DNA from 3 places in the Butyricicoccus sp. AF18-9LB genome. Region 3 is predicted to be linked to each of the others. Evidence: predicted binding sites of a transcription regulator. Region 3 holds the regulator's gene; each other region holds the start of a gene.
The links. Region 3 encodes NrdR, which represses ribonucleotide reductase genes. Its sites were predicted from a motif close to CACNANATNTNGTG; they were not measured.

Region 1: a site for NrdR is predicted at 6,345-6,358, ahead of PGY33_RS09790 (anaerobic ribonucleoside triphosphate reductase). Genes of this name have one in related genera too.
Region 2: a site for NrdR is predicted at 6,102-6,115, ahead of nrdD (anaerobic ribonucleoside-triphosphate reductase). Genes of this name have one in related genera too.

What each region holds. Positions count from the first base shown of each region.
Region 1 covers NZ_JAQCWA010000015.1:54,693-62,852, reverse strand. The annotation lists gene gltX (glutamate--tRNA ligase) at 1-193, shown strand, start outside; gene PGY33_RS09820 (glutamine--tRNA ligase/YqeY domain fusion protein) at 333-1,991, shown strand; gene PGY33_RS09815 (hypothetical protein) at 2,101-2,760, opposite strand; gene PGY33_RS09810 (hypothetical protein) at 2,778-3,458, opposite strand; gene PGY33_RS09805 (6-phosphofructokinase) at 3,559-4,800, opposite strand; gene PGY33_RS09800 (hypothetical protein) at 4,877-5,005, shown strand; gene fba (class II fructose-1,6-bisphosphate aldolase) at 5,061-6,029, shown strand; gene PGY33_RS09790 (anaerobic ribonucleoside triphosphate reductase) at 6,446-8,160, shown strand, end outside.
Region 2 covers NZ_JAQCWA010000008.1:33,181-41,340, forward strand. The annotation lists gene PGY33_RS06715 (radical SAM protein) at 1-749, shown strand, start outside; gene thiD (bifunctional hydroxymethylpyrimidine kinase/phosphomethylpyrimidine kinase) at 751-1,548, shown strand; gene hydF ([FeFe] hydrogenase H-cluster maturation GTPase HydF) at 1,785-3,002, opposite strand; gene hydG ([FeFe] hydrogenase H-cluster radical SAM maturase HydG) at 3,015-4,463, opposite strand; gene hydE ([FeFe] hydrogenase H-cluster radical SAM maturase HydE) at 4,536-5,582, opposite strand; gene PGY33_RS06740 (TM1266 family iron-only hydrogenase system putative regulator) at 5,575-5,832, opposite strand; gene nrdD (anaerobic ribonucleoside-triphosphate reductase) at 6,259-8,160, shown strand, end outside.
Region 3 covers NZ_JAQCWA010000010.1:51,367-59,526, forward strand. The annotation lists gene rsgA (ribosome small subunit-dependent GTPase A) at 1-391, shown strand, start outside; gene PGY33_RS07990 (thiamine diphosphokinase) at 361-1,017, shown strand; gene PGY33_RS07995 (pyridoxal phosphate-dependent aminotransferase) at 1,165-2,364, shown strand; gene purB (adenylosuccinate lyase) at 2,667-4,097, shown strand; gene secD (protein translocase subunit SecD) at 4,427-6,814, shown strand; gene nrdR (transcriptional regulator NrdR) at 6,990-7,445, shown strand; gene PGY33_RS08015 (HD domain-containing protein) at 7,504-8,094, shown strand.

The sequences.
Region 1 (8,160 bases), on a different contig from region 3:
CGGCTATGCAGCCGACACCAAGGCGTATAAGGCTGACCCGTCCGCCTATAAGGGCGCAGTCGGTGATGTGTCCATGGTTGTCCGCGTAGCAGTGGCGGGCCGCCAGAACGCACCGGATCTCCAGACCGTAATGGGTATTCTGGGTAAGGAAAAGGTGCTCGAGAGACTTGATAAGTGCGCGAAAACGCTCTGATAATTAGGAATTAGGAATGAGAAATGAGTAATTAAGGAGCTGCCGCGCCGGAAGCAAAGGCGATGATGCGGCAGCACCCCCATAATTATTGATTGCTAACTACTAATTACTAATTCGATAAAAGGGGAATATCACTATGATGGAAAACGTAAATAACTTTCTGACCGAAATTATTGATGAGGACATTGCGAACGGTCTTTCCGAGCGCATCCACACCCGCTTTCCGCCGGAGCCGAACGGTTATCTGCATATCGGCTCGGCAAAGGCGATCTTCATCAACTGGTCTATCGCAAAAAAATACAACGGCCTGTTCAATCTGCGCTATGACGACACCAACCCGGTCAAGGAGGATACCGAGTATGTAGACTCCATCTGGGAGGACATCAAGTGGCTGACCGGCGAGGAGCCGAGCGGCGGTGTGTATTACGGCTCGGACTACTTCGAGACCTGCTTTAACTGCGCGGTACAGCTGATCAAGGACGGCAAGGCGTATGTTGACGATCTGACGCAGGAGGAAATGCGCCAGTACCGCGGCTCTCTGACCGAGCCGGGCAAGCCGAGCCCGTACCGCGACCGTTCGGTTGAGGAAAACCTGCAGCTGTTCCAGGATATGCGCGACGGCAAGTTTGCCGACGGCTCCAAGACGCTGCGTGCCAAGATCGACATGGCAAGTCCGAACATGAACCTGCGCGACCCGGCGATTTACCGCATCGTGCGTGCACACCATCACCGTCAGGGCGATAAGTGGTGCATCTATCCGCTGTACGACTTTGCACACCCGATTCAGGACGCACTTGAGGGCATCACGCACTCCATGTGCTCGATTGAGTTCGAGAACCACCGTCCGCTGTACGAGTGGGTGGTTGACAACTGCCCGCTGCCGCATCATCCCAAGCAGCGCGAGTTTGCCCGCCTGAACGTAACGCACACCGTTATGTCCAAGCGTTATCTGCGCCAGCTGGTATTTGAAAAGCACGTTGAGGGCTGGGACGATCCGCGTATGCCTACTCTGTGTGCGCTGCGCCGCCGCGGCTACACGCCGAGCGCCATCCTTGATTTTGTACAGCGCGCCGGCATCGCAAAGGCCAACTCGCTGGTTGACATCAAGCTGCTCGAGCACTGCATCCGCGAGGAGCTGAACGAGACCGCGCTGCGCCGCATGGCAGTCACCGAGCCGGTCAAGCTGGTTATCACCAACTATCCGGAGGACAAGTGCGAGGAGTTCGAGGTGCCGAACAATCCGCGCAATGAGGAAGCAGGCAGCCGCAAGGTTCCGTTCACCCGTGAGCTGTATATCGAAAAGAGCGATTTCGCGGAGGTTCCGCCTCCGAAGTTCCAGCGTCTCAAGCCGGACGGCGAGGTTCGTCTGATGGGCGCGTATATTGTCAAGTGCAACGAGATCATCAAGGACGACAACGGCGAGATCGTGGAAATCCGCTGCACGGCTGATCTTGAGACCCGCAACGGCATGCCGGTGGACGGCCGCAAGGTCAAGGGCACCATTCACTGGGTATCCGCCGAGCACGCCATCGACGCGGACCTGTATCTGTACGACAATCTGTTCACCCTCGAGAACGTTAATGACGTACCGGAGGGCACGGATTATCTGGATTATCTCAATCCGGATTCGCTCAAGAAGTTGACCGGCTGCAAGCTCGAGCCGTCGCTGGCTGATGCCAAGGAAGGCGAGCGCTTCCAGTTTGTCCGCATGGGTTATTACTGCAAGGACCGCGAGAGCGGCCGCTTCAACCGCATCGTAACCCTCAAGGATAGCTTTGCAAAAACGCTGAAAAAGTAAGCACAGATAAGAAAAGCTCTCTGAACCTTGTTCAGAGAGCTTTTTTGTTTTGCAGTTAAGGGTTAAACTGCTCTGCCCTACGAAAACAGAAAACCTGAGTGTAAATTCGTTACAGAATTGTGCTTTCTGCGACCGCATCCGGCGCCAGAATCTTCACGAAGAACTCCAGCCGCCGGAGTGCGTTCTCGATAACCGCCTGATCGGTATCCGGCGTGCCGAACACGGGATGGAACACATGGCGGCTGTCCGGATGGATGCAGGTTCGGTCGTCCGCACCGGCGATCATGCTGAAAATGACGTCCGTGCCGTCACGGCCGCAGATGTCGTTGGGATAGGTGTGTGTGCTTGCAGCGCGCATACCCGGAAACGGCAGCTTCTCACTTGGCGTGAAGATGGTGAGCGGGCCGTCCATACGGTCGATGTCATGCGTGCCGGACAGCACGAACGTTGTCAGCTCCAGCAGAAAGGGAACACCCATCACCGGGTCATCCTCGGGGAACGGACGGCCCTTGAACAGCACGGATTCAAACTGCTGCATGACAGGATAGGTTTTTTTGAACTTCTTAAAGAACCGGAAGTACGGGTTTTCACCGAAAACGGCCTTGCGGTCGTAGTCGGCATACTTTTCGTGCAGCTGGTCGAGCTCGGCATGAACGAGGTCGTAAAATTCCTTTGCGTTCCACTGGGAACGGTCAGGGTAGGTGACTTCGAGGATGCCCAGCGGGATATTGCGCGCGGAAAAGGTCGGGTCCTTGATGATTTCAAGCATAAGAGCACCTCGATTTGTTAAGCGGGTTCGTAGGAACTGTGATAATCGGCAGCGGCTTCGCCGGTCAGCACATCATAGTAGTACCACTGCGATTTATCCGTGCTGGTGAAGAAATACACGCCGAGGGGGTGCTCTGCGGTATCGCTGGTCAGCCGACCGACATATTCGCCGCTTGCACCGCCAGCCGCTTCTCCGGTGCGGATGATTTCGTCAACGGACACCGGATGCAGCACGGCGATCATGCCGAGCTGCGCGATGGCGTAGGACAGGTACAGCAGGAAGATGGTATAGGCGGACTGCCGCAGCGAAGCCTCCTGCAGGGGGTGGTTCATGCACTTGCCGATCAGCAGGCCGATGAAGGACAGCACGATCAGCGCTGCAATCCACCAGAAGCTGATCTCATACAGCGGGTTCATGCCGGACAGCAGGGCAATGAACAGCATCAGCGCCACCAGAAAGACGAGCAGCGCCTGCGCCCAGCGGCTGTGGTCCCTGCCGTCGGGATTACTGGGTCTGCTGTTCATAAAAATGTTGAAGATGAGCGCAACCGGCGCGAACACCCACAGATAGGTCGGGAAGCCGCCGATGGCACCGTCATACACAGTGTTCCAGTGCATGGCGAGCAGGCAGGTGCCCAGCCAGACGATGACCGAAGATACGAGCAGCAGCAGATTTTTCTTGGATTTAAAAAGATTCATACAGGAAATTCCTCTTAAAAGCAAACGGGCAGAGCCTTGCGGCTCTACCCGTTTTGATTACGCACCGCAAGGCACGCTCTGTTCAGTTAAACCGAAAAGATTAAGCCTCAGCCTTGATCTTCTTCAGGTTAGCGAAGCGCGGCAGACCGGATACCTTCGGGCCAACGTTCTCGCCGTTGATGAGCGGCAGAGCGTAGTCAACGAACTCCTGCGTTACGCCGTTGCCTTCCTCGTTGATCCACTCACGCGGAACCTTCTTCTCGGTGTTAGCAACCTCGGAGAGCGGCAGCAGCTCGATCTCGCACTTGTAGCCGTTCTCGTCACGGGTGCACTTGAAGCCCGGCATGTAGTCGGTCTTGCCTGCAACTGCGTTCTCAACAGCAGCCTTGCCGGACATATAGGACTCGTCAACGTCGGTCTTGGAAGCGCAGTGAGCAGCGCAGCGCTGCAGCAGGCTCAGCTCGATGCCGCGAACCTTGCAGCCCAGCTCGTTCTTAACGGTGTCAGCCAGCATGGAAGCCAGACCGCCCAGCTGTGCATGGCCGAAGCCGTCGGTAGCAGAGGTCTTAGCCTCGGATACGAAGGAGCCGTCAGCGTAGTGGATACCCTCGGAAACAGCTACCAGGCAGTTGCCCTTCTCGTCATAGATGCGCTTTACGTCAGCCAGGAACTTCTTCATATCGAAGTCGGTCTCCGGCAGGTAAACCAGATCCGGACCTGCGCCCATAGCGGTAGCCAGACCGGCAGCACCTGCCAGCCAGCCAGCGTGACGGCCCATGATCTCTACGACGCAGACCATGCCGGTGTCGTATACGCGAGCGTCCTGATAGATCTCCATGCAGGAAGTAGCGATATACTTGGCAGCGGAAGCAAAGCCCGGGCAGTGGTCGGTGCCGAACAGGTCGTTGTCGATGGTCTTCGGAATGCCCATTACGCGGCACTCGTAGCCGGACTTCATCATATACTTGGAAACCTTGTTGCAGGTATCCATGGAGTCGTTGCCGCCGTTGTAGAAGAAGTAACGGATGTCGTACTTCTTGAAGATCTCGAGGATGCGCTTGTAATCGGTGTCGTCAACATCCGGATCAGCCAGCTTGTAGCGGCAGGAGCCCAGTGCAGAGGACGGGGTGTAGCGCAGAAGAGCCAGCTCGTCGCGGTCTTCCTTGTCGATATCATACAGGTCGTCGTTCAGCAGGCCCTTGATGCCGTGTGCCATGCCGAATACGCGGGTGATGGACGGATTGTCCAGTGCTGCCTCCAGCGCACCCAGAACAGAAGAGTTGATTACGGAAGTCGGGCCGCCCGACTGACCGATGACGCAAGCGCCTTTCAGTTCACTCATTGATAAAACCTCCTAAGCAAATTAAAACGCAGAGCTGTGCCATGCATTTTCTTACTCATAAAGAGTATCATATAATATGAAAAAAATCAATGAAAATCCTGCGTTTTCGGCAGGTTTGGCAATTTTGGCAAAGTTGCCGCAGGAATTCGACGAAAAAATGACAGGATTTTTTGGATATGGACTTGATTTTAGCATGCTTAACTGATAGAATAAAAGCAGAATTTTTAAGATTCAGTTTTTATCAGAAAGGAAGTATTCCCATGCCTTTAGTTACTACTACTGAGATGTTCAAGAAGGCTTACGACGGCGGCTACGCTGTTGGCGCTTTCAACGTGAACAACATGGAGATCGTTCAGGGTATCACCGAGGCTTGCCAGGAGCAGCACGCTCCGGTAGTCCTGCAGGTATCCAAGGGCGCACGCGCTTACGCAAACCACACCTACCTCGTTAAGATGGTAGAGGCTGCTGTTAAGGAGTGCCCGGACATTCCGATCGCTCTGCATCTGGACCACGGCCCGGACTTCGAGACCTGCAAGTCCTGCATCGACGGCGGTTTCTCCTCCGTTATGATCGACTGCTCCTCCCGTCCGTTCGACGAGAACGTTGAGGAGACCAAGAAGGTTGTAGAGTACGCTCACGCTCACGGCGTTGTTGTCGAGGCTGAGCTCGGCACCCTGGCTGGCGTAGAGGACGACGTAAAGGTTTCCGCTGAGGATTCCTCCTACACCCATCCGGAAGAGGTTGAGGAGTTCGTAACCCGCACCGGCTGTGACTCTCTGGCTATCGCAATCGGCACCTCTCACGGCGCTTACAAGTTCACCCCGGATCAGTGCACCCGCAACGAGCAGGGCATTCTGGTTCCGCCTCCGCTGCGTTTCGACGTACTCGAGGAAGTTTCCAAGCGTCTGCCGGGCTTCCCGATCGTACTGCACGGTTCCTCTTCCGTACCGCGTGAGTTTGTTGACAAGATCAACAAGTTCGGCGGCAAGATGCCGGATGCAATCGGCATTCCGGAGGAAGAGCTGCGTCACGCTGCACAGCTGTCCGTCTGCAAGATCAATATCGACTCCGATATTCGTCTGGCTATCACCGCTTCTATCCGCGAGCACTTCGCTGAGCATCCGGATCACTTCGACCCGCGCCAGTACCTGAAGCCGGCTCGTCAGGCTGTCAAGGACATGGTTACCCACAAGCTGATCAATGTTCTGGGCTGCAACGGCAAGGCATAAGATCATTTTCTGATCGAAACCAAAGAACCTCGGAATCCTGTTCCGGGGTTCTTTTTTCGTCTTGCGATGGGGAATAGAACGGATACCATATATAGTGTATCTGCTTTTTTGCGGGAGAAATTACCACGGAGAAAATAAAGGAGAAACTTTGTGGAATTTGTCGCGCTTTTCTGATAAATTTTTCGAGTCAAGAGGAAAAGTTTAGAGAATGCTCCAATAAAAATAGTGCTTTTCTTGCAAATGTGCCAAAAAGAATTTAGCGCCTTGACAGGGCGGTGTTTCGGCGGTAGAATATATAAGCAAGAGATAAGCAGACACAAGATGTTGTGCGATATTGAATGCACCACTACATAATTTAGTAAATAATCAAGAAATCGCCGTTAGGCGGTTTTTGTATGAGAGAGGGATTTTTCTTTATGATTCAGCAGATCGTCAAGCGGGACGGGCGCATGGCTCCCTTTGAGATCGACAAGATCACAAATGCAATTTTCGGCGCAGCACAGGCCTCCGGCGGCCAGGATCACGATATGGCGCAGGAGCTGGCAGAGCAGGTCGAAAAAACGCTGGAGGAGACTGCTGGAACCGAAACTCCCACCGTTGAACAGGTGCAGGACACTGTTGAGAAGGTTCTGATCGAAAGCGGACATGCCCGCACGGCCAAGAAGTACATCCTGTACCGCAACGAGCGCACCCGCGTGCGTGAGATGAACACCCGTCTGATGAAGGTGTACGAGGATCTGACGTTCAAGTCCTCGCTCGAGAACGACGTCAAGCGCGAGAACGCCAATATCGACGGTGATACCGCGATGGGCACCATGCTCAAGTACGGCTCCGAGGGCGCCAAGCAGTTCTATGAGATGTTTATCCTCGATCCGGCGCATGCTAAGGCGCACCGCGAGGGCGATATCCATATCCACGATCTGGATTTTCTGACGCTGACCACCACCTGCTGTCAGATTGACCTGCTGAAGCTGTTCCGCGACGGTTTTTCCACCGGTCACGGCTTCCTGCGTGAGCCGAACGACATCCGTTCGTACTCTGCGCTGGCATGCATTGCTATCCAGTCTAATCAGAATGACCAGCACGGCGGTCAGAGCGTGCCGAACTTCGATTACTCGATGGCGCCGGGTGTGCGCAAGACCTTCCGCAAGCTGTTCCGCGACAATCTCGCCAAGGCCCTCGAGGTGTTCGGTGAGGACGACAACAACGAGGTCGATGCGCGTGCGCTGACCGAGCGTGTTGAGCAGGAGACCGGCAAGTGGGCTTGTCTGGCAGGCGGCAACGGCTACGACGAGGCGATGGCTAAGGCACTTTCCGAGACGCTTGACGAAAAGACGGTTGCAAAGTGCATGAAGTTTGCTCGCAAGTACGCGGATAAGGAGACACGCAAGGGCACCTATCAGGCGATGGAAGCGCTGGTTCACAATCTGAACACTATGCACTCGCGTGCAGGTGCGCAGATTCCGTTCTCGTCGCTCAACTACGGCACGGATACCTCTCCGGAGGGCCGTCTGGTCATGGAGCAGCTGCTGCTTGCGACCGAGGCCGGTCTGGGCAACGGTGAGACCCCGATTTTTCCGATTCATATTTTCAAGGTCAAGGAAGGCGTCAACTACAACGAGGGCGACCCGAACTACGACCTGTTCAAGCTGGCATGCCGCGTTTCCGCGAAGCGTATGTTCCCGAATTTCTCGTTCCTCGATGCGCCGTTTAACCTGCAGTATTACAAGCCGGGTCATCCGGAGACCGAGGTCGGCTACATGGGCTGCCGCACGCGTGTTATGTCCAATGTGTGCGATCCGACCCGTGAGATCACCTACGGCCGCGGCAACCTGTCGTTCACGTCGGTCAACCTGCCGCGCATCGCAATCCGCAGCCACGGCGATCTGGACTGGTTCTTCGAGGATCTCGACCGCAAGATCGACCTCGTAATCGATCAGCTGCTCGACCGTTTCCGCATCCAGTGCGGCAAGCGCGTGCGCAACTACCCGTTCCTGATGGGCGAGGGCGTATGGCTGGATTCCGAAAAGCTGGGTCCGGATGACGAGGTTGGCGAGGTGCTTAAGCACGGAACGCTGACGCTCGGCTTCATCGGTCTGGCAGAGTGCCTCAAGGCGCTCATCGGCGTACA
Region 2 (8,160 bases), on a different contig from region 3:
GCTCGGGCACGGTGTTTTTCTCTCATTGCTCGCTCGGCTGTGTGTTCTGCCAAAACCGCAAGATCAGCCGCAGAGAGGCCGAGGGACAGAACATTACGGCAGATGCACTGGCGAAAACCTTTCTCTCTCTGGAGAAAAAAGGTGCGCATAACATCAACCTTGTTACCGGCGCCCATTATGTGCCGCAAATTATCGAAGCACTGCAAATTGCCAGAAAACAGGGACTTTCGCTTCCTATTGTATACAATTCCAGCGGATATGAGCAAGTGGAAACGCTGCAGCTGCTCGATGGTCACATTGACATCTATCTGCCGGATTACAAGTATTACAGCAGCTACTACGCAGGTCTGTACTCGCATGCGGAGGATTACCGTGAGTTTGCCGTTCCGGCTATTGATGAAATGGTGCGCCAGACAGGTGCACCGCAGTTTGATAAAAATGGCCTGCTGAAGCGCGGCACGGTCATCCGGCATTTGATGCTGCCCGGACTGGCCGGCGACACCGCGCAGGTACTTCGGGATATCGCCTCTCGATGGGGCGACAGCGTGCTTGTCAGTCTTATGCGGCAGTACACGCCGTTTGATATGCATGATTATCCCGAGCTTGACCGCACCATCACCGCAGAGGAGTACGCAGATGCCTGTACGCTGTTCGGTGAGCTTGGACTCGGCGGCTTTTTTCAGCAAGATGAATCCATCAGCGAGAGCTTTATTCCCGCCTTTGACGGCACAGGATTGGAGGAAAACTAACATGAAAACCGTTCTCAGCATTGCAGGCACCGACCCGACCGGCGGCGCAGGTATTCAGACCGACCTGAAAACCTTTGAAGCCTTCGGCGTGTATGGCATGGCCGTTATCACTGTCGTGTGTGCACAAAATACCACTGGTGTATTCGGTCTGCAGCCGGTTTCCGCTGAACTGGTTGGCAAACAGATTGACTGTGTGTTTGACGATATTTGCCCGGATGCCGTCAAGGTCGGCATGCTGTATGACGCAGAGATTATTCACACAGTAGCGGAGCGCTTGAAGGCGTACCACGCCCAAAATATCGTACTCGATCCGGTGATGATGTCCTCAAGCGGTACCGCGCTGCTGCATCACGATGCGGCAAAGGTTCTGCAGGAGGAGCTGTTCCCGCTGTGTACCTTGGTAACGCCTAATCTGCATGAGGCAGCCGCTGTCTGCAGCCATAACATCACCAACCGTGAAGATATGGAGCAGGCGGCACGCGAAATCGTCGGCAAGACCGGCGGCGCTGTTCTGGTCAAGGGCGGTCATCTGGCAGACTGCGCAGATGATCTGCTGTTTGACGGCACAGAAATGCACTGGCTTCCCGCGCCGCGTATTGACAACCCGAACACACACGGTACCGGCTGCACGCTATCCAGTGCAATCGCATGCGGACTGGCACAGGGCGTGTCGCTCATCGGCAGCGTCAAGCGAGCCAAGCGATATCTGACCGCCTGCATTGACTTCAAACTGGATCTTGGTCACGGTTCCGGTCCGCTGCAGCACCGCATTGCGGATTGGGAGAACCGGCATGCGTGAACTGCGGTGCATTCCCGACGCAGGCCAAGCATTTCAATTTTTCAAAATGTAAGCAGGAAAAAGTGCAAAGAATACAGGGACAAAAGGCTGAAAAAGGCTTCTTGTCCCTGCACTCATTTACACTGCACCGGTGTTGTTTTACACCTTAATCTAAAGCAAAAAGGCGAGTAAGCAAACCCCATTCGGAGAAACTTACTCGTCTTTTCTTGCGCGCTGTTTTCAGCGCGCCCCATGTTTTATCCGTTTGCGGTGCTGCTCCATGCCTGATGCAGATCAGGGAACGGAGCAAGTGCACGATCGAGAATGCCGTGCATATGAGCGATGGCAATGCCATAGTTGGTCATCGGCACATTCCGCTCGGCGCTGTGCCGCAGACGATACTGCATTTCCCGCTCGTTCAGCATGCAGCCGCCGCAGTGCACGACAAGTGCGTACTTGCTCACGTCCTCAGGAAACTCATTACCCGCGGTAAACGAGAACTGCACATCCTTACCGGTAAATCTGCGAATCCAGTTCGGCAGTTTTTCCGTGCCGATATCGCCGCACTGGCGGTGATGCGTGCAGCCTTCGGAGATGAGCACAGTATCGCCATCCTGCAAAGAATTCAACTGTGCAGCACCGAGAATCGCCTGCCGCAGATTGCCTTTGTATCGGGCAAACAGGATGGAGAACGAGGTCAGCCGGACATTTTTCGGCACCAGCTTGTCCACAATGCCGAACGCCTGCGAGTCCGTGATAACCAGCCGCGGCGGCTCACGCAAGGATTCCAGCGTGCGGGTCAGCTCGGTTTCACGGGTGACAAGCGAAATTGCGCCTGCTTCCAGAATATCGCGGATGGTCTGCTGCTGCGGCAGGATCAGCCGGCCTTTCGGTGCAGCTGAGTCGATCGGCACGACCAGTACGACTGTGTCATTCGGCGCAAGCAGGTCAGCAACCAGACGTTTTTCCGGCTCGGTCGGCTTGACGGCTCGTGCGATCAGTTCCTTGAGTTCACGGATGTTGCTGTCGGCTGCTGCGCTGACGTAAATCTCGTTTTCCGGCATAGCGACAGGAACCGAAGTCAAATCCGCCTTGTTGTGCGCGATGACAAACGGAATCTCCCGCTTGCGGAACAGCTCGATAAGCTCCTGCTCGGCAGGCTGCAAACCACGCGTGCTGTCCGTGACAAGAACCGCAATATCCGTCTTTTCCAGCACGCGGAGCGCCCGGCGGACACGTTCCTCACCGAGCGTGCCCTCATCATCAATGCCCGGCGTGTCGATGATAACCACCGGACCGATAGGGAGGAGTTCCATCGCTTTCTGCACCGGATCAGTCGTAGTGCCCTTAATATCGGACACGATGGACAGCGTTTGTCCGGTCACACGGTTCACCACGCTGGATTTGCCCGCATTGCGCAGACCGAAAAAGCCGATGTGTACACGCTCGCCGGAGGGCTGTGCGTTCAGTCCCATAGGAAACCCTCCTTAGAAGCGGAAATCACGGCGGTTGGAGCTGCAGATATCCTTGATATGCTCGGCTGCAATTTCGCGTACCTTATCGCGCGGGATTTTTTTAAGTTCCTCCTGAATCAGCTCCATGCCGACGCGCTTGGTGTCCTCGCTTGCGTAATCGACCAGATACTCCGCGAGTGTCATCAATGCGTTCGGGTGGCAGCAGTTGAGGATCTGGCCGCTCTTGCACAGGCTCATGAAACGGTCGCCGGTGCGCCCCTCACGGTAGCAGGCGGTGCAGAACGACGGAATAAACCCAAGCTGCATGAGCCAGTGAACAACCTCATCGAGCGAGCGCTGATCGGATACATCAAACTGCTCAGAGTCGTGCGGACGCTCCTCTTCCTCGTAGCCGCCGACCGAGGTACGGGAAGCACCGCTGATCTGCGAAATGCCCAGACCAAGTGCCCTCTCACGCACCTGCTGGCTCTCGCGGGTGGAGATGATCATGCCGGTGTACGGCACGGCAATGCGGATGCACGCGATAACCTTTGCAAACAGCTCGTCGCTCAGGCCGTTGTCGAATACGTTCGGATCGATATCGTCCGCGCGCTTGATACGCGGTACGCTGATAGTATGCGGGCCAACGCCGTGTACAGCCTCCAGATGCTCGGCGTGCATGAGCAGACCGGCAAACTCGTACTTGTACATTTCCAGACCGAACAGAACACCCAGACCAACGTCATCAATGCCGCCGTCCATCGCGCGATCCATTGCTTCGGTGTGGTAGTCGTAATCGTGCTTCGGACCTGCCGGATGCAGCTTGAGGTAGCTCTGCTTGTGGTAGGTCTCCTGAAACAGAATGTAAGTGCCGATGCCGGCGTCCTTCAGCTTGCGGTAATTCTCGACTGTGGTCGCCGCAATGTTGACGTTGACACGTCGAATTGCACCGTTTTTATGCTTAATGGAGTAGATGGTGTTGATGCACTCGAGAATGTACTCGATCGGGTTGTTGACCGGGTCCTCACCGGCCTCGATGGCAAGGCGCTTGTGCCCCATATCCTGCAGTGCGATAACCTCGCGGGCAACCTCTTCCTGCGTCAGCTTTTTGCGGGTGATATGGCGGTTTTTTGCGTGATACGGACAGTAAACACAGCCGTTTACGCAGTAATTCGACAGATACAGCGGTGCAAACATAACAATACGGTTGCCGTAGAACGCCAGCTTGATCTCCTCGGCCAGCTGATACATCTCCTCGATCTTCTCGGGGATATCGCAGGCCAGCAGCACGGAGGCTTCGCGATGCGTCAGACCGGCACAGTGTACGCCGGTAGCCGTTTTCTGCGGACGGGCCTTTTCCAGAATGCTGTCGATCAGCTCGATGTTGTGTTTGTTCTCCTCGGCGTATTTCAGCGTTTCAAGGATTTCCTCATGGTTGATAAACTCCTCTGCATGGAGTGATTTCGGGTTGTACTGAGCCATTTTTTCGTTTTCCTTTCTTATCTTGCGGTCAGAGGATTACTCTTTCCGTCAGAGTCCCTTAAAATGTATCACTTATCGGATAATATCTCCGCGTGCGGTAACAATCCGGCAGCCGACCGATGCCACACGGCGCGACAGGCAGCCGATGCACTGTGCAGCCTCCTCACCGGTACATAGTTTGCCGTCGTACAGTGCATATTTTTTTCGCACCCCAAGCGGAGACAGATTGGGCATCACTACGTTTGCACCAGCCTGCAGTCCGCGCTCGCGGCCGTCCGGCCGGATGGTGCCGAGCGCCGTTGTAGCGGGCAGCAGCAAATTCGGTTGGATCAGCCGCAGCAGTGACAGCAGATACACTGTCTGCTCACACGTTCCGGCCGGAAAATCGCGGAACGGTGTGTCCTTCTGCGGAATAAACGGGCCGATACCGCACATCTCCGGCCGAAATTTTTCGATGAACTTTAAGTCCTCAGCGAGTGTTCGTGCCGTCTGATACGGCGAGCCGACCATAAAGCCGCAGCCGGTCTGGTAGCCGATGTCTTTCAAATCACGAAGGCAGCGCATACGGTTGTCAAACGACATCTGCGCCGGATGCAGCTTTTCATAATGTGCCTTATCGGCGGTTTCGTGACGGAGCAGATAACGGTCCGCGCCAGCATCGAACATCGCCTGATAGGCTTCACGAGGGAACTCTCCGAGCGACAGCGTTACTGCACAGTCCGGAAACTCGGCTTTGATCTGTCGTACCAGATGGCAAACCACATCGACTGAGAATGCGCTGTCCTCGCCGCCCTGCATGACAAAAGTGCGGAAGCCGAGCACATAGCCTTCCCGGGCACAGTCCAGTATCTGCGCCTCGCTCAGTCGATAGCGGTCACACGCAGGATTGGAACGCCGGATACCGCAGTAATAGCAGTCGTTGCGGCAGATATTGCCGATTTCGATCAGTCCTCGAATGTACACATCCGTACCATATACCTGTTTTCGTAAGGCAACCGCTTTCTCTGCGGCATAGGCTGCCAGTTCATCGCTCTGGTTTTCGATTAGATATTCGTATTCCTCTATTGACAGGCTGTGCTGCGCTTCCAGCCGGTCAATGAGCTGCTTCGCCTTATTCATCGCTCTGCACATTGGAGTACGCGGTCTTGACGCTGATGCCGTCCAGATTGCCGATTTTGCCGGACAAAGCCGAAATCACATCCTGCGGCGCATCAATGGCGATGGACACAATGTTGATATTGCGCGCTCGATAGGGAATACCCATGCGCCCGATGATATAGCTGCCGTACTCATGCAGCAGGGTATTGAGCCGTTCCACAGAATCCGTGTTCTCTACCACGATTCCCATTACGGCAACTCTTGTTTGCATAAAAACACCTCGGAACAAAAAATAACTGCGTCCTCTGAAAGACGCAGTCCGATACAGATATAAACGGCGCTTCCGTGCAGGAAACGCTGCAATACGATATGGACGGCTCCTTTCATGCAGAATCTGCGGACGCAGAGGCTTACTGTCAGGATCGCTACATCTATTATAGAGGATAGTCGGCAGACCCGCAAGCAAAACCGACGATTTTATGCAAAGAATTATTTTCGCAAAAATATGTATGATATTTTTGTCGAATTTTATCCTTCCAAATCTATATCTTGTATGGTACAATGCAATAGCGGCACATGATATATGGGTATGCACTTTTACGCTTTGCCTGTAAACAGCAGTGCTTTTTTGTTCGCTTTTTATCGGACAATATGATATAATGATGAACATATGAAATTTAGAGAGGAAGAACAACACATGGTTCGAGTTGTCAAAAAGGATCACACCAAAGAACCGTTTAACATCCAGAAGGTTGTTATCGCCGTTAATAAGTCGGCAAACCGTGTCCTCTACAACTTTACAGAGGATGAGTTGAAGTCGATCTGCAATCATGTCGAGGGTTATATCCGTGACCATCACATGACCGAGATTCAGATCTGGCAAATGCACAACATCGTTGAGTCTGCACTTGAGTCGGTGCAGCCGGAGGTTGCCAAAAGCTACCGCGACTACCGCAACTATAAGCAGGATTTTGTCGGCATGCTGGACAGCGTATACCAGAAAAGCCAGTCCATCATGTATATCGGCGATAAGGAAAATTCCAACACGGATTCCGCGCTGGTCTCCACTAAGCGCAGCCTGATCTTCAATCAGCTCAACAAGGAGCTGTACCAGAAGTTCTTTATGAACACCGAGGAACTGCAGGCCTGTCGGGACGGCTACATTTACGTCCACGATATGTCGGCACGCCGCGATACCATGAACTGCTGCCTGTTTGATGTAGCGAGTGTCCTCAAGGACGGCTTTGAGATGGGCAATCTGTGGTACAACGAGCCAAAAACACTTAATGTTGCATTTGACGTGATCGGTGATATCGTGCTTTCCGCTGCAAGTCAGCAGTACGGCGGCTTTACCGTGCCGTCGGTCGATCTGCTGCTCGAGCCGTATGCCGAGCGCAGCTACAAAATGCTGACCGAGAAGTATACTCGTCTGGGACTGGATGCTGATACGGTCGAGAAGGAAGTTATGGCGGACATTCTCAACGACTTTGAGCAGGGCTTCCAGGGCTGGGAGTACAAGTTCAACACGGTAGCATCCAGCCGCGGCGACTATCCGTTCATCACCATGACAATGGGAACCGGCACTGGTCGTTTTGCCAAGCTGGCCTCCATTACCATGCTGAATGTACGCCGCAAGGGGCAGGGCAAAAAAGGCCAGAAAAAGCCGGTCCTGTTCCCGAAGATCGTATTCCTGTACGATGAGAACCTGCACGGTCCCGGCAAGCTGCTTGAGGATGTATTTGAAGCCGGTATCCTGTGCTCGTCCCGTGCAATGTATCCGGACTGGCTGTCGCTGACCGGTGAAGGCTATGTGCCGAGCATGTATAAGAAGTACGGCGCGATCATCAGTCCGATGGGCTGCCGCGCGTTCCTGTCTCCGTGGTACGAGCGCGGAGGCATGAAGCCCGCTGATGAGAGCGACAAGCCGGTATTTGTCGGCCGCTGGAACATTGGCGCGGTATCGCTGCACCTGCCGATGATCTACGCTAAGGCACAGCAGGAGAGCCGTCCGTTCCGCGAGGTGCTGGACTACTATCTGGAGCTTATCCGCAAGCTGCACATCCGCACCTATGCATACCTGGGGGAGATGCGTGCATCTACCAATCCGTTGGCGTACTGCGAGGGCGGCTTCTACGGCGGGCATCTCAAGCCGTCGGACAAGATTAAGCCGATCATGAAAACCGCTACTGCGTCGTTCGGCATTACTGCACTCAACGAGCTGCAGGAACTGTACAACGGTAAATCGCTTGCCGAGGACGGTCAGTTTGCCCTCGAAACACTGCAGTATATCAACGATAAGGTCGAGCAGTTCAAGAACGAGGACGGCAATCTGTATGCTATCTACGGTACACCGGCAGAGAGTCTGTGCGGTTTGCAGGTCGAGCAGTTCCGCAAGAAATACGGCATCATCGAGGGCGTTTCCGATCGTCCGTATGTCTCCAACAGCTTCCACTGCCACGTTACCGAGGACCTGACACCGATTCAGAAGCAGGATCTTGAGGGGCGTTTCTGGAATCTGTGCAACGGCGGCAAGATCCAGTATGTCAAGTACCCGATTGACTACAACCATGAGGCGATTCGCTCTCTGGTGCGCCGCGCC
Region 3 (8,160 bases):
ACTCAACCGGCTGGACAGCTCGTTCGGCGCCGAGGTCGGTGCGATTTCGGATAAGATCGGCCGCGGCAAGCACACCACCCGTCATGTGGAGCTGCACCCGATCGAAGGCGGCGGCTATATCGCGGACACGCCCGGCTTCTCCTCGTTTGAGACCGAGCAGATGGATTTGGTGCTGGCCGAGGATCTGCAGTACGCATTTCCGGAGTTCGAGCCGTACATCGGGCAGTGCAGATTCACCGGCTGTGCGCATGTCAAGGAGAAGGGCTGTGCCATCCTTGCGGCGGTGGAAAACGGAGAAATTGCGAAAACCCGTCATGAAAGCTATGTAAAGCTGTATGAAAGTGTAAAGGATCTGAAGGAATGGGAACTTACCAAGGGCGGCACGCGCTGATTTTTGCGGCTGCACCGGAAACCGATTACGGTTACATCCGCGCGTTTCTGCGCGAGCATCCGGACGCGCTCGTTGCGTGTGCGGACGGCGGCCTGCGGCACGCGCGGGCGCTCGGTCTGCACCCGGATTTCATGATCTCCGACCGGGATTCCATGACCGAGGTAGAGGGAGACGATGTGATCCTGCTGAGACCTGAGAAGGACGACACGGACTCGCAGAGCTGTCTGCGGGAGGTGTTCCGCCGCGGCTGCCGCGAGGCGACGCTCGTGTGTGCGACCGGCGGGCGCATCGACCATATGCTGGCAAATCTCTCGCTGCTTGAGGAAGCAAAAACGCTCGGCGGCCACCTGACCATCCTCGATCCGTACAACCGCGTTGAGCTGCATCAGGGCGGACGGCAGGAATTCATCATGCCGGAGACGTTTACCTACTTCTCGGTCGTGCCGATGGACGCGGTGCTCGAGGGCGTGACCATCGAGAATGCAAAATATGAATTAACGAACGGCACGGTTACCCGTGTCGGCATGATCTCCACCTCGAACGAGGCAAAACCGAACAGCCGCTTTGCCGTCACGATTGAACGGGGAACGGCTCTGATTATCTTCTCGCGCGACCGTGTTTTGTGAAAATTCCACACCTGACCCGCCAATATCGGCGGGTTTTTTTATTGTGTCGATTTTGCAATTTATTAAGTCAGGACTTGCAAAAATAAGTTCGCAGGCATATAATAAAAACACATGATAACTGATGAGAGATATAAGGGAGTGCTGAGCATGGCATTGAAGCCGATTTCCAAGATTGCAGCAGGTGTGCAGGCGTCCACGACGCTGGCCATTGATTCGCTGTTCAAGCAGATGAAGGCAGAGGGCAAGGACGTTGTCGGCTTTGGTGCCGGTGAGCCGGATTTTCCGACGCCGGAGCACATCAAGCAGGCCGGTATCGAGGCCATTGAGAACAACCAGACCAAGTACACGCCGGCAGCCGGTCTGATGGACCTGCGCAAAGCAGCCTGCTACCGTCTGAAGGAGGACTGTGGTCTGGACTACGAGCCGACGCAGATCGTTGTGGCTTCGGGTGCAAAGCACTCGGTTTATATTGCGCTGATGACGCTGTGCAACCCGGGTGATGAGGTCGTTATCGCGGCTCCGTACTGGGTAAGCTACTCCGAGATGGTAAAGCAGGCAGGTGCAATCCCGGTCATCGTAGCCGCAACCGAGGAGGCGCACTTCAAGATCACCGCAGAGCAGCTGGATGCCGCCATTACCGACAAGACCAAGGTGTTCATGCTGAACTCTCCGTCCAACCCGACCGGCATGGTATACACCAAGGCCGAGCTGGAGGCGATCGCTGAGGTTTGCTGCCGCCATAACATCTACGTTATCGCGGATGAAATTTACTGCAACCTCGTATACGATAACAACGAGTTTGTGTCCTTCGCTTCTCTGGGCGAGGACGTGAAGGAGCGCACCATTCTGGTCAACGGCGTGTCCAAGAGCTACGCGATGACCGGCTGGCGTATCGGCTACAGCGCGTCCAATCCGCAGCTGGCCAAGGTGATGGCGAACTACCTGAGCCACTCCACCTCTGCACCGTCCACCATTTCCCAGCAGGCGGCCATCACCGCGCTGACCGGCCCGCAGGAGGATATGCAGGTGATGAAGCAGGCGTTCGAGCAGCGCCGCGACCATCTGGTAGAGCGCATGAACAAGATCGAGGGCGTTTCCTGCATCAAGCCGGAGGGCGCGTTCTATGTTATGATGAACATGAAGGGCTTCCTCGGCAAGACCATGTACGGCAAGGTCATCGAGAGCGCCGAGGACTTCGCGCAGCTGTTCCTTGAGAAGGGTCTGGTTGCGACCGTTCCGTGCACCGCATTTGCCGCGCCGGGCTTCGTCCGCTGGAGCTATGCGACCTCGCTCACCGAGATTGACAAGGGTCTCGACCGCCTCGAGGCGTTTATTAAGAACGCGTAAGCATTCGTAATTCCGAGCAGCACTCTGAAAAGGGTGCTGCTTTTTGGTTTCTGCACCGAACCTCTGGGGCACTTGAACCGCGCAGGCGGTGCAGGAAAAAGGGGAGGACGCAAAATCTAACGGCGAAACCGCTGCAAACTTTGTTTATTGCTACAAGATAGCGCAAAATCGGTCGGTTTTGCTTGAAATGACCGGTGCAAAGTGTTAAACTAAAATCGGACTGTTATGGAAGATTAGATACCATCCAAGTCCGTTATTTCGTTATAATTTGGATAAAATACACACCGGAAAGGACGAATAACATGAACAACGTGTACGAAAGCCCGCTTTCTTCGCGCTACGCTTCCAAGGAGATGCTCTACACCTTCTCCTCGGATATGAAGTTCTCCACCTGGCGTCGGCTGTGGCTGTCGCTGGCTAAGGCGGAGCTGGCGCTCGGTCTGCCGATCACGCAGGAGCAGGTGGACGAGATGGCCGCGCACCTGACCGACATCGACTACGATGTGGCCCGTCAGCGCGAGAAGGAGGTACGCCATGACGTTATGGCGCACGTTTACACCTTCGGCAAGGCGGCTCCCAAGGCGGCCGGCATTATCCACCTCGGCGCTACCAGCGCGTATGTCGGTGACAATACCGACATCATCCAGATCCGCGAGGGTCTGCTGCTGGTTCGCAAAAAGCTGGCGACCGTACTGGACAAGCTGGCGCAGTTCGCGGATGCACACAAGTCCCAGCCGACCCTCGGCTTCACCCACTTCCAGCCGGCACAGCTGACCACGGTCGGCAAGCGCGCTACCCTGTGGATGAACGAGCTGCTGATGGATTTGAACGAGGTAGAATACCGCATCGAAAACCTGCGCATGCTCGGCAGCAAGGGCACGACCGGCACGCAGGCGTCCTTCATGGAGCTGTTTGACGGCGACGAGAGCAAGGTTAAGGAGCTTGAGAAGCGCATTGCCGATGATTTCGGCTTTGCAGGCGTGGTTCCGGTCTCCGGCCAGACCTACTCCCGCAAGATCGACGCGCAGACGCTCGCAACGCTCGCCGGTATCGCAGAATCCGCTTCCAAGTTCGCAACCGACCTGCGTCTGCTGCAGCACCTCAAGGAAGTAGAGGAGCCGTTCGAGAAGAACCAGATCGGCTCGTCCGCCATGCCGTACAAGCGCAACCCGATGCGTTCCGAGCGTATCTGCGCACTGGCGCGCTACGTCATCTGCGACAGCCTGAACCCGGCGTTCACCTCGGCTACCCAGTGGTTCGAGCGCACGCTCGACGACTCTGCGAACAAGCGCATTTCCGTGCCGGAGGCATTCCTTGCCGTTGACGCAATCCTCAACATCATGATCAACGTCGTTTCCGGTCTGGTCGTTTACCCCAAGGTCATCGAGGCGCACGTTATGAACGAGCTGCCGTTTATGGCAACCGAGAACATCATGATGGACGCCGTAAAGCGCGGCGGCAACCGTCAGGACCTGCACGAGCGCATCCGCGAGCACTCCATGGCTGCGGGCAAGCGCATCAAGGAGGAGGGTCTGGAGAACGATATGGTTGACCGCATCGCCGGCGACCCGATGTTCGGCATGACCCGTGAGCAGATCCTCGAGCACCTCGACCCGTCCGCTTACATCGGCCGCTGCCCGTCTCAGGTAGACGAGTTCCTGAGCGAGTGTGTTCGTCCGGCGATCGCGCCGTACCTCACCGGTGAGGACGTAAAGGTAGAGATCAACCTTTGATTCGTTTCAGATCACAGTCTGAAACGAGATAGGATGTACCGCACATGGCGCGGATACATCCCGGGCGCATATTTGCGCGTCGCACGCGGCACATAAATATGCTTACCGGTATAAAAACCGGTGCTAACCTTGCGCGGCATTAAAAAGCCGCGCTGCACAGGTACATGCCCCACGGTTTTTATGAATATCCCGCGCAGCGGGATATTCTATTGCACACGCGCCACAGGCGCGGAATTGTTATACAATATGTGCAGAATGATTGACTTTTTGGCTATTATGCTGTATACTAAATCAGTTGTGTAACAAAAAAATAAAGGAGGCACTTGCAAGTGAAAAAGAGTGTAACTTCCTTTATCGCGGTCATGCTGATCATCATTTTCCTCGGCGTGACGGCGGTAACAGGAGTGTACATTCCGGGCGGCTGGACCATGCCGTTCCGGAACACGGCAACGTCCGACACGTCTGCGACGGATACGAGCGACACCTCGTCTACCGACAACAGCGCAGACACGGCGGACAACAAGGCAGACAGCACGGATGCGTCTGCTGACACCTCTGCTGACTCGGCTTCGACCGATTCCGCAGACACGACAGACTCCGGTCTGAAGGCCATCATCCCGAGCGTACTCGATACCGACAATGGTATCCGTCTGGGTCTGGATCTGGTCGGCGGCTCCCGTATCGTATACGAGGCCGAAATCCCGGACGGCTACGACACCAACAACCTGTCCGACGACATGAACTCGGTACAGAAGGTCATTCGTCAGCGTCTGACCGACAAGGGCTTTACCGAGGCTACCGTATCCCTCAGCGGCGAGAACCGCGTAACGGTTGAGATCCCGCAGATCACCAACCCGGAGGAGGCCGTACAGACCCTGGGCACCACCGCTCAGCTGACCTTCCTCGATGCCGACGGCAAGGAGTGGCTGTCCGGCTCGGACATCAAGAAGGCGTCCTACGGCTACGGCAACCCGACGAACGGCATGTCCGATCAGCACTACGTTGAAGTGCAGTTCACCAGCGAGGGCCGGAAGAAGTTCGCTGAGGCGACCGGCTCCGTTGCTGCCCGCACGGACGGCACCAACATTCTGTACATCATGATGGATAAACAGATCATCTCGTATCCGTCTGTTTCCGAGAAGATCGACAACGACAGCTGTGTTATCACCGGCAACTTCACCCGCGACAGCGCGACCGAGCTGGCAAACCTCATCAACGCAGGTCAGATTCCGTTCTCGCTCAAGCAGGTAGAGCTTCGCTCTGTCGGCCCGCAGCTCGGCGCTGACGCGATGAGCTCCAGCCTGAAGGCAGGCCTGATCGGTCTGGTACTCGTTATGCTGTTCATGATCATCATGTACCGCATTCCGGGCGTTGTTTCCTGCTTCGCTCTGTGCTTCTACATGGTTATCGAGGCGCTGCTGTTCAGCCTGATCCGCGTAAACCTGTCCCTGCCGGGCATTGCAGGTATTATCCTGTCCATCGGTATGGCGGTTGACGCAAACGTCATTATCTTCGAGCGCATCAAGGAGGAAATGGCTGCCGGCAAGACCGTCAAGAGCGCCATTGACTCCGGCTTCAAGCGTGCGTTCACCGCAATTCTGGACTCCAACATCACCACCCTGATCGCGTGTGGCGTGCTGTTCTTCCTTGGCACCGGCACGATCGTCGGTTTCGCTACCACGCTGGGCATTGGTGTTATCGTTTCGATGTTCACCGCGCTGACCATCACGCACTTCCTGCTCAGACGCATGGTGGATTTCCACATCCGCAATCCGAAGGCTTACGGCCTGCGCGAGCGCAAGGAAGAGAAGAAGCATTTCCCGATCCTCAAGAACTTCAAGATCTTCAGCGGTATCTCTGTCGTACTGATCGTAACCGGCCTTGTTGCGCTGATTCTGCTGCCGTTCGGCAAGAACCTGTTCAACCTGAGCATCGACTTTGCCGGCGGTACCGAGATGGAGTTCAACATGCATACCGCAGTTACGCAGGATATCCAGACCGAGGTCAGCGATCTGTTCAAGGACGCAACCGGTGTGGACGCATCCTCTGTAACCTCCTCCGGTGACGGCAACGAGGACGTGCTGATCCGCTCCACCTCGATCGATTCCGAGCAGCGTGCTGCCGTGATCGACAAGATGCTGGAGAAGTACAGCCTTGCCGATACCGATATCCTCAACAACAACGACGTATCCGCTTCTGTCGGCAGCGACCTGCAGCGTTCGGCATTCCTCTGCTCGATCCTTGCAATCCTGCTGATGCTGTTGTACATCACCTTCCGCTTCGAGCTGACCAGTGGTCTGGCTGCGATCTGCTGCCTGGTTCACGACCTGCTCGTTATGCTGAGCGTTTACGTTCTGCTGCAGATTCCGCTCGACAGCAACTTCATTGCTGCTGCACTGACCATCCTCGGCTACTCGATCAACGCGTCCATCATCGTATTCGACCGCGTTCGTGAGAACCTGCGCACCGCGCGCAAGGAGCCGTTTGAGGTCATCGGCGAGAAGAGCATCTGGCAGACCATGGGCCGTACCATCAACACCACGCTTACCACGCTGTTCACCATCGGCATGGTATACATCCTCGGTGTTCCGTCGCTCAAGCAGTTCACCCTGCCGCTGATCGTCGGTATCCTGGCCGGCGGCTGGTCGTCCGTTATGCTGTCTACCGGTCTGTGGGGCTTCTTCCGTAAGAAGTTCCGCCGCCGCCGCAAGATCTAACGACTATCGAAAAGGCACCCGTTCGGGTGCCTTTTTTGCGTCCGGAGGGCAGTGCAGGAAAAGGTGCCGCTTTATCACAATAAAAAATTGACTTAACAGCACCCCACGTAGTATAATAACAGCAGACAGATAACAAACCACGCGCGTGAAGCGGTGTTCACAAGGGGGAAGTACGATGAAGTGCCCATTTTGCAGCTTTGAAGACAGCAAGGTCGTGGACTCCCGTCCGACGGACGAGGGTACCAGCATCCGCCGCCGGCGTGAATGTCTCCACTGCGGAAAACGCTTTACCACCTACGAGACGGTGGAGCGCATGCCGCTTATGCTGATCAAGCGCGATGGCACCCGGCAGGCGTACGACCGCCAGAAGCTGCTCAACGGTCTGGTGAAGGCGTGCGAGAAACGCCCGGTTTCGCTGATGCAGCTGGAACAGATCGTCGATCACGTCGAGCAGAAGCTGTTCAGCTCGCTCGAAAGCGAGGTTTCCAGCAAGGTCATCGGTGAGCTTGTCATGGAGCAGCTGCGTAAGGTTGATGAGGTCGCGTATGTGCGGTTTGCCTCGGTCTACCGCCAGTTTAAGGACATCAACACCTTTATGGAAGAGCTGAACACGCTCCTCAAAGATAAATAATTCGGCGGGTATGGCGCAGGCTGTACCCGTTTTTTCATATCGAAAGGAAGATGGATTTATGGACGAACGGCTGCAGAAACAGTTGAATTTCATTCTTGAGATCGACAAGGAGAAGAACATTTTCCGGCAGACGCATCTCTCCGGCCACGGCCGCCGCGAGAATGACGCCGAGCACGCATGGCACATGGCCATCATGGCGTATCTGCTGCAGGAATATTCCAACGAGCCGGTGGATGTGGCGCGGGTCATGCTCATGTGCCTGCTGCACGATGTGGTGGAGATTGACGCAGGTGACACCTACGCCTACGACACCGACGGTCTGCAGACGCAGAAGGCGCGCGAGGACGCGGCAAAGCAGCGCATTTATTCGCTCCTGCCGGACGACCAGAAGCGCGAACTGATGGCTGTTTTTGACGAATTTGAGGCCGATGAGACCGCCGAGGCGCACTTTGCCCACGCGATGGACAATCTGCAGCCGCTTCTGCTCAACAACAGCAACGGCGGCAGCGACTGGGCCGACCACGATGTGACCGCCAAGCAGGTCTACGGCCGCCAGAGCCGCACGGAGAAAGGCTCGGCGTACCTGTATGAGCTGACGGACAACATTCTGCAGGCGAACATCAAAAAGGGTGCGCTCAAAGAAAAATAAAAGAAAATAGGAATCGTTTTCGACCGAGTTGACCATTCGTGGTCAATTTTCCCCTCTGAACGGCGT